One region of the Planococcus sp. BI3 genome, then DNA from elsewhere that is predicted to be linked to it. Evidence: a T-box and tRNA genes for the amino acid it is inferred to sense, from the RefSeq annotation. Region 1 holds a T-box; the other holds one or more tRNA genes.
The links. A T-box is a leader RNA that pairs with one kind of tRNA and senses whether it is charged. The one in region 1 lies ahead of alaS (alanine--tRNA ligase), so its partner is inferred to be a tRNA-Ala.
Positions count from the first base shown of each region.

Region 1 (4,312 bases):
CATCCGTCATGATCTTGACGGGCGGTCCCGGTACCGGCAAGACGACGGTCGTACGCGGACTGGTTGAAATTTATGCTGAGCTGCACGGCTTGTCGCTGGATCCGAAAGAATACGCCAAGAAAAAAGAGCCGTTTCCGATCATCCTGGCAGCACCGACAGGACGCGCAGCCAAGCGTCTGAGTGAATCAACCGGTTTGCCGGCGATGACCATCCACCGGCTGCTTGGTTTCAACGGCCAGGAAAAAGACGAAGAAACGGAAAAGGAAATCGAAGGCAAGCTGATCATCATCGATGAAATGTCGATGGTCGATACCTGGCTCGCGCACCAGCTCCTAAAAGCGGTGCCGGAAGATGCCCAGCTGATTTTCGTCGGAGACCAGGACCAATTGCCGCCGGTCGGTCCGGGACAGGTGCTGCGGGATCTGCTCGAATCAAAACGGATCCCCACTGTGGAATTGACCGAAATCTACCGGCAGTCTTCGGGCTCTTCAATCATCGAACTGGCCCACCAAATGAAAAAGGGCCAATTGCCGGATGACATCACAGCGAAAACAGCAGACCGTTCATTCATCAAAGCAGGAATCGACCAAATTCCATCCGTAGTGGAAAAAGTCGTCAAGAGCGCCTTGTCAAAAGGCCACTCCATCAAAGATATCCAAGTGCTGGCGCCGATGTACAAAGGGCCGGCAGGAATCGATGCCTTGAACCGGCTGATCCAGGAAATGGTCAACCCGAATCCGGACGGCAAACGCAAAGAGCTGGTGTTCGGTGACATCACTTACCGCATCGGCGACAAGATTCTCCAGCTCGTCAACCAGCCGGAAAGCAATGTCTTCAACGGCGACATGGGCGAAGTCGTGGCGATCCTCAAAGCCAAAGAAACGGTCGAAAAACAGGATATGCTGGTGGCGTCTTTTGATGGCATCGAAGTGACCTACGAACGCAGCGACTTGAACCAGCTGACGCTTGCCTATTGCTGCTCGATCCACAAATCGCAGGGCTCCGAGTTTTCGACCGTCATCATGCCGGTGGTCCGCGGCTATATGAAAATGCTGCGGCGCAATTTGCTCTACACGGGCATCACCCGCAGCAAGGATTTCCTCATCCTGTGCGGCGACCCGAGCGTTTTCCGCTACGGCGTCGAACGCACAGACGACGCGCAGCGGATGACGACTTTGAAAAACCGCCTGGCGGTCGCAGCAGAAGAACCGAAAACCGAACAGCAAACGCAGCAAAAAGCGGAAGCGGAGCAAAGCGGCCCCGTCAGCCTGACCAATGAAAATGTCCATGCGATCCACCCGATGATCGGCATGGAAGGCATCACGCCACAGAAGTTTATGGAAGCTTGATTTCTTATAGGCACTATAGAATTTATTGTTGAGCTTAAGAAATAGCTCCAGGCGGATGCTTTCCAAGAGATGAACCAAAGATAATTTGGTGCACCTCTTTGCGACGAAGGAGCAGGGTTTTGCCACTCGTCAGATTTAAAAGTAGTAGCCGCCTTCCACTTTTTCTTTAAAGGTAATGCAAAACAGAAGTGGTAAAATTAAATGATAGTTGACTAGCTGATCTGAAAAGATTTAAGAGGAAGATGAGTTTTATTATTAACATGCCACTTATAGGTTATGGAGCAAAACAGCTGAGACTCCCGCGGGAGCAGTGCAACGACATATAAGAAATCCACTCGGGCGTTTAGCCCGAGTTAGTTCGGCGCAAGCCCGTAGGAAAGCGAAGTTGTTTTGTGGAATAACCAAACACTATGTGAACTGAACACGGGCACAATAAAAAAGTCCATCTATTGACATCACCCTAAGCTTTTTCTATAATTCAAATTAGACTGATAGACAAACACATTGATGGAGACAGTATAAAATCGCATCCGGACAGAAACAGGGCCCCTGGCTGAAAGGCCCTGACGAGATCAGATTTTAGAAAGCTACTCCGGAGTGCAGCTAATCCCTGCCGTTGAACCGCGTTAAGGTGTTCGAGAGACACGGAGCTTCATGGTCCGTGTAACTAGGGTGGTACCGCGAAATAAAGCCTTCGTCCCTTTTTTGGGATGGGGGCTTTTTTATTATGCTGAGGAGGAAAAACAGATGAAAAATTTGAAAGCTGAAGACATCAGACAAATGTACCTCGATTTCTTTAAAGAAAAAGGCCATGACCAGGAGCCGAGCGCACCGCTCGTACCTTTTGAAGATCCGTCACTGCTATGGATCAACAGCGGCGTGGCGACTTTGAAGAAATATTTTGACGGCCGTGTCATTCCTGAAAATCCACGGATCGTCAACGCACAAAAATCAATCCGTACGAATGATATTGAAAATGTCGGCAAAACGGCACGCCACCATACGTTCTTTGAAATGCTCGGAAATTTCTCCATCGGTGAATACTTCAAGACCGAAGCGATCCATTGGGCTTGGGAATTCCTGACTGATGACAAATGGATCGGCTTTGATGCCGATAAATTGTCGGTGACGATCCATCCGGAAGATGAAGAAGCTTATGCAATCTGGTTGAACGAAGTCGGCGTGCCGGCTGAGCGCATCATCCGCCTGGAAGGCAACTTCTGGGATATCGGGGAAGGCCCAAGTGGACCGAACTCTGAAATCTTCTATGACCGCGGCGAAAGCTACGGCAACGACATGAACGACCCTGAATTGTACCCGGGCGGCGAAAACGACCGTTACCTGGAAATCTGGAACTTGGTCTTTTCACAGTTCAACCACAATCCGGACCATACGTATACGCCGCTTCCAAAACAGAACATCGATACGGGCATGGGCTTGGAACGCATGGCTTCTGTTGTGCAAGACGTCCCGACCAACTTCGATACCGATCTGTTCATTCCGATCATCCGGAAAACCGAAGAGATTTCGGGTAAGAAATACGGTGAAGATGCTGATATGGACATGGCGTTCAAAGTGATCGCCGACCATATCCGCACCGTGGCATTTGCGATCGGAGACGGAGCGCTTCCGTCGAATGAAGGCCGCGGCTACGTGTTGCGCCGCCTGCTGCGCCGTGCTGTCCGTTATGCGAAGAAGCTGGGCGTCGAGAAACCGTTCCTGTTCGAATTGGTGCCGGTTGTCGGCGACATCATGAAAAACTTCTACCCGGAAGTCAACGACAAGCAGGACTTTATTATCCGTGTCATGAAACTCGAAGAAGAACGTTTCCACGAAACACTTCATGACGGATTGGCAATTTTGGCATCCGTCGTGGAAAAACAAAAAGCGGCTGGGCAATCGGAAATTCCAGGTGAAGATGCATTCCGCCTGTATGATACGTATGGCTTCCCAGTGGAGTTGACAGAGGAATACGCAGAAGAAGAAGGCATGGCAATCGACCATAAAGGCTTTGAATCAGCAATGCAGGCTCAACGTAACCGTGCGAGAAATGCGCGCCAGAATGTCAATTCGATGCAGACGCAATCTGAAGTGCTGGGCGATATCAAAGCAGCGAGCGAGTTTATCGGCTATAGCGATACGGTATCGGACGCTAATGTTTTATTCATCATCAAAGACGGTGAACTTGCGGACAGCGCGCATGAAGGAGAAGAAGTCCAGGTCATCCTGGATCAGACGCCATTCTATGCAGAAAGCGGCGGGCAGATTGCAGACCGCGGCACGATGAGCAACGATTTGGTCCAAGTAGCTGTGCTGGATGTCAAAAAAGCGCCGAATGGCCAGAACCTGCATTCCGTACGCGTAGAAACCGGTGAATTGACGAAAGCGGCTGTCCACGCGCAAGTGGATGCATCCCAGCGCCGCCATACGGTGAAAAACCATACGGCGACACACCTATTGCATCAGGCTCTCAAAGATGTTCTGGGTACGCACGTCAACCAGGCAGGGTCTTATGTAGGTCCGGACCGTCTGCGTTTCGACTTTTCCCATTTTGGCCAAGTGACAAAAGAGGAATTGGAGATCATCGAACAGAACGTCAACGAAAAAGTTTGGGAAGGCATTGCAGTCCAGACCGGCTACCACAACCTGCAGGAAGCCAAGGACATGGGCGCGATGGCCTTGTTCGGCGAGAAATACGGAGATGTTGTCCGTGTCGTTGAAATCGGCGGCTATTCACTGGAGCTATGCGGTGGTGTCCATGTGGCCAATACGTCTGAAATCGGCTTGTTCAAAATCGTTTCAGAAGGCGGCATTGGAGCCGGCATCCGCAGAATCGAAGCGGTGACTGGTAAAGGTGCTTATGGCAGCCTGAAAGACAGTGAACAGATTTTGGAGCAGGCGGCAGGGCTTTTGAAAGCCAATCCAAAAGATATGGTCCAAAAAGTTCAGTCCGTCCAGGCGGA
Region 1 is NZ_CM155266.1:1,037,913-1,042,224, reverse strand. Features, by position in the region: gene recD2 (SF1B family DNA helicase RecD2) at 1-1,349, shown strand, start outside; T-box leader at 1,845-2,054, shown strand; gene alaS (alanine--tRNA ligase) at 2,097-4,312, shown strand, end outside.

Region 2 (4,312 bases), 270 kb from region 1:
TCCTGGCCTATGCATGGATTGTTGTGCTAGTCATTGCAGGAATGCTGACGCCTTGGGCTTTACTGGTCTTCCTAAGCGTTTTAAAACCCATCAAAGTTGTTCAGATATTTAAACGCTATACTGAACCTTTAAAAGTAATGCCTGCGATGAAAGATACAGGAAAAACAAATACCTTTGTCGCTTTCTTACTCGGGATTGGTTTATTGCTTGATTATCTTCTATAACAAAATACAGACAAAAAGGGATTCCCACGGGAAATCCCTTTTTGTCTGTCAAAATAACACTTTCAAGAAGTCATAAGCATGCGATATAGTAGATAGATAATTTACATGCTTTCATCACAGGAGGTTAAAAAGTGAAACCCATCGTCATCGGCATTTTCGCCGCATTTTTCTTTGCCTTTACTTTTGTACTGAACGCCGCCATGGAGGCTGGCGGTGGAAGCTGGATTTGGAGCGCTTCCCTCCGCTACTTCTTCATGATTCCCTTTTTGCTGATCATTGTTCTGTCCCGTAAGAACCTGAAGCCCTTATTACAGGAAATGAACAAAAATAAAAGAGCTTGGATAGTATGGAGCTTTGTCGGATTTGGTTTATTCTACGCACCCCTCTGTTTTGCCGCTGCCTATTCTCCAGGCTGGCTGATTGCAGGAACATGGCAAATCACTATTATTGCGGGTACTTTGCTTGCCCCACTATTTTTAATTACCATACATAGCAAAAAAGAAATAGTGCAGATACGAGGGAAAATCCCATTAAGAGGCTTGTTGATCTCTTCTATCATATTGGCTGGCATCAGTCTCATGCAGCTACAACATATAGTAAACGACGTTTCTTTAACAACTTTATGGTTGGGTTTTATTCCCGTTGTCATCGCTGCTATCGCATATCCACTCGGCAACAGAAAAATGATGGATATCTGCGGAGGCAGACTGGATGCCTACCAGCGGGTTTTAGGGATGACGTTAGCAAGTCTGCCTTTTTGGCTGGTGCTATCGTTATATGGCTTGATTACTGCCGGTTATCCTACTGCTTCGCAAAGTCTTCAAACCTTAATTGTCGCAATCAGTTCAGGCGTTATCGCCACCGTACTTTTCTTTAAAGCAACGGATTTGGTTAGAGGAAACATGCAAAAGTTAGGCGCCGTGGAAGCCACACAATCGATGGAAGTTTTGTTTGCCTTAGCAGGAGAAATCCTTTTTTTATCTATTGCCCTTCCTTCAGGCTTATCGTTATTCGGTATACTACTGGTGATGCTTGGAATGATACTCCACAGTTACATTTCCAGCAAAACGAAAAAAAGTGTCATGCAATTAAATGCATGACACTTTTTTTATAATGACCCCTACGGGATTCGAACCCGTGTTACCGCCGTGAAAGGGCGGTGTCTTAACCGCTTGACCAAGGGGCCTAATACTGGCGGAGAAGGAGGGATTTGAACCCTCGCGCCGGTTGCCCGACCTACACCCTTAGCAGGGGCGCCTCTTCAGCCACTTGAGTACTTCCCCAGTATGGCTCCGAAGGTAGGACTCGAACCTACGACCATCGCATTAACAGTGCGGTGCTCTACCACTGAGCTACTTCGGAATGGTGGGCCTAAATGGACTCGAACCATCGACCTCACGCTTATCAGGCGTGCGCTCTAACCAGCTGAGCTATAGGCCCATATGTATAAAATATGGAGCGGGTGGGGGGAATCGAACCCCCATCATCAGCTTGGAAGGCTGAGGTTTTACCACTAAACTACACCCGCAAAAATGGTGGGTCAGGACGGAATCGAACCGCCGACACTTAGAGCTTCAATCTAATGCTCTACCGACTGAGCTACTGACCCACTTTGTTACATAAAAATGGCGGTCCCGACCGGGATCGAACCGGCGATCTCCTGCGTGACAGGCAGGCATGTTAACCGCTACACCACGGGACCATTTGGTTGCGGGGGCAGGATTTGAACCTGCGACCTTTGGGTTATGAGCCCAACGAGCTACCGAACTGCTCCACCCCGCGACAATAATATAGTTAGTGATTTCTAACAAGATCTTTAAAATAAATTGTCCACACATTTTAAGAATATGGAGGAGGAAGAGGGATTCGAACCCCCGCGGGATTTGACTCCCCTGTCGGTTTTCAAGACCGATCCCTTCAGCCAAACTTGGGTATTCCTCCGTGATAATAGATAAATGGTGGACCTTGCAGGACTCGAACCTGCGACCGGACGGTTATGAGCCGTCTGCTCTAACCAACTGAGCTAAAGGTCCTAAAAAAGTGGCGGCAGAGGGAGTCGAACCCACGACCTTACGGGTATGAACCGTACGCTCTAGCCAGCTGAGCTACGCCGCCAGGATCTTTAATATTATAGTTGGTGGAGCCTAGCGGGATCGAACCGCTGACCTCCTGCGTGCAAGGCAGGCGCTCTCCCAGCTGAGCTAAGGCCCCATTGTTTGGTCGGGAAGACAGGATTCGAACCTGCGACCCCTTGGTCCCAAACCAAGTGCTCTACCAAGCTGAGCTACTTCCCGAACTTGAGTTGCTGAGTGTAAAAAATATGGTGCGCCCGAGAGGACTCGAACCTCTAACCGCTTGATTCGTAGTCAAGTACTCTATCCAATTGAGCTACGGGCGCATAAAAAGTATTCATTTGGTTTGCATAAATGGTGCCGAGGACCGGAATCGAACCGGTACGGTAGTCACCTACCGCAGGATTTTAAGTCCTGTGCGTCTGCCAGTTCCGCCACCCCGGCTAAGGGTCGGCATAGTGTGCAAAAAAAATTGGAGCGGAAGACGAGGTTCGAACTCGCGACCTCCACCTTGGCAAGGTGGCGTTCTACCACTGAACTACTTCCGCAAAAATGGTGCGGGTGAAGGGAGTCGAACCCCCACGCCCGAAGGCGCTAGATCCTAAGTCTAGTGCGTCTGCCAGTTCCGCCACACCCGCGTGGCAATTATGAAATTAAAATGGTGAGCCATGAAGGATTCGAACCTTCGACCCTCTGATTAAAAGTCAGATGCTCTACCAGCTGAGCTAATGGCTCATTTGCATGAGTGGTGCCGGAGAAAGGACTTGAACCCTCAACCTACTGATTACAAGTCAGTTGCTCTACCAGTTGAGCTACTCCGGCGAAAGAGAAAAAATGGTGGAGGATGACGGGATCGAACCGCCGACCCTCTGCTTGTAAGGCAGATGCTCTCCCAGCTGAGCTAATCCTCCGATATGTATTGCCCAGCGACGCCCTACTCTCACAGGGGGAGACCCCCAACTACCATCGGCGCAAAAGAGCTTAACTGCCGTGTTCGGGATGGGAACGGGTGTGGCCTCTTTGCCATCATCACTGGACTATTTGATTTTGAAAGACAAGATTCATTATACCATGCTAAGTGGTTTTTTCAAGCTTTTTTTCCAAAAACTTTTCTTGTTCCTTCAAAACTGGATACACGACATTGATTCCATGCAAGAATCCGTACGGTTGTTTGGTTAAGTCCTCGATCGATTAGTATTCGTCAGCTGCACGTGTCGCCACGCTTCCACCTCGAACCTATCTACCTCATCGTCTTTGAGGGATCTTACTTGCTTGCGCAATGGGAAATCTCATCTTGAGGGGGGCTTCGTGCTTAGATGCTTTCAGCACTTATCCCGGCCACACATAGCTACCCAGCGATGCCCTTGGCAGAACAACTGGTACACCAGCGGTGTGTCCATCCCGGTCCTCTCGTACTAAGGACAGCTCCTCTCAAATTTCCTGCGCCCGCGACGGATAGGGACCGAACTGTCTCACGACGTTCTGAACCCAGCTCGCGTACCGCTTTAATGGGCGAACAGCCCAACCCTTGGGACCGACTACAGCCCCAGGATGCGATGAGCCGACATCGAGGTGCCAAACCTCCCCGTCGATGTGGACTCTTGGGGGAGATAAGCCTGTTATCCCCGGGGTAGCTTTTATCCGTTGAGCGATGGCCCTTCCATGCGGAACCACCGGATCACTAAGCCCGTCTTTCGACCCTGCTCGACCTGTACGTCTCGCAGTCAAGCTCCCTTCTGCCTTTACACTCTGCGAATGATTTCCAACCATTCTGAGGGAACCTTTGGGCGCCTCCGTTACTCTTTAGGAGGCGACCGCCCCAGTCAAACTGCCCGCCTGACACTGTCTCCCACCCCGATCAGGGGTGTGGGTTAGAATTTCAATACAACCAGGGTAGTATCCCACTGACGCCTCCCCCGAAGCTGGCGCTCCGGGCTCAAAGGCTCCTACCTATCCTGTACAAGTTGCACCAAAATTCAATATCAGGCTACAGTAAAGCTCCACGGGGTCTTTCCG
Region 2 is NZ_CM155266.1:1,306,328-1,310,639, forward strand. Features, by position in the region: gene AC1MEO_RS06560 (1,4-dihydroxy-2-naphthoate polyprenyltransferase) at 1-224, shown strand, start outside; gene AC1MEO_RS06565 (DMT family transporter) at 356-1,324, shown strand; tRNA gene AC1MEO_RS06570 (tRNA-Glu) at 1,339-1,410, opposite strand; tRNA gene AC1MEO_RS06575 (tRNA-Ser) at 1,417-1,507, opposite strand; tRNA gene AC1MEO_RS06580 (tRNA-Asn) at 1,512-1,586, opposite strand; tRNA gene AC1MEO_RS06585 (tRNA-Ile) at 1,588-1,664, opposite strand; tRNA gene AC1MEO_RS06590 (tRNA-Gly) at 1,679-1,752, opposite strand; tRNA gene AC1MEO_RS06595 (tRNA-Phe) at 1,758-1,833, opposite strand; tRNA gene AC1MEO_RS06600 (tRNA-Asp) at 1,851-1,926, opposite strand; tRNA gene AC1MEO_RS06605 (tRNA-Met) at 1,930-2,006, opposite strand; tRNA gene AC1MEO_RS06610 (tRNA-Ser) at 2,073-2,165, opposite strand; tRNA gene AC1MEO_RS06615 (tRNA-Ile) at 2,181-2,257, opposite strand; tRNA gene AC1MEO_RS06620 (tRNA-Met) at 2,266-2,339, opposite strand; tRNA gene AC1MEO_RS06625 (tRNA-Ala) at 2,360-2,435, opposite strand; tRNA gene AC1MEO_RS06630 (tRNA-Pro) at 2,442-2,518, opposite strand; tRNA gene AC1MEO_RS06635 (tRNA-Arg) at 2,546-2,622, opposite strand; tRNA gene AC1MEO_RS06640 (tRNA-Leu) at 2,652-2,740, opposite strand; tRNA gene AC1MEO_RS06645 (tRNA-Gly) at 2,770-2,844, opposite strand; tRNA gene AC1MEO_RS06650 (tRNA-Leu) at 2,850-2,934, opposite strand; tRNA gene AC1MEO_RS06655 (tRNA-Lys) at 2,956-3,031, opposite strand; tRNA gene AC1MEO_RS06660 (tRNA-Thr) at 3,043-3,118, opposite strand; tRNA gene AC1MEO_RS06665 (tRNA-Val) at 3,132-3,207, opposite strand; rRNA gene rrf (5S ribosomal RNA) at 3,218-3,333, opposite strand; rRNA gene AC1MEO_RS06675 (23S ribosomal RNA) at 3,468-4,312, opposite strand, start outside.
Region 2: it has a tRNA-Ala gene. The T-box ahead of alaS (alanine--tRNA ligase) is inferred to sense a tRNA for this amino acid. The anticodon was not compared.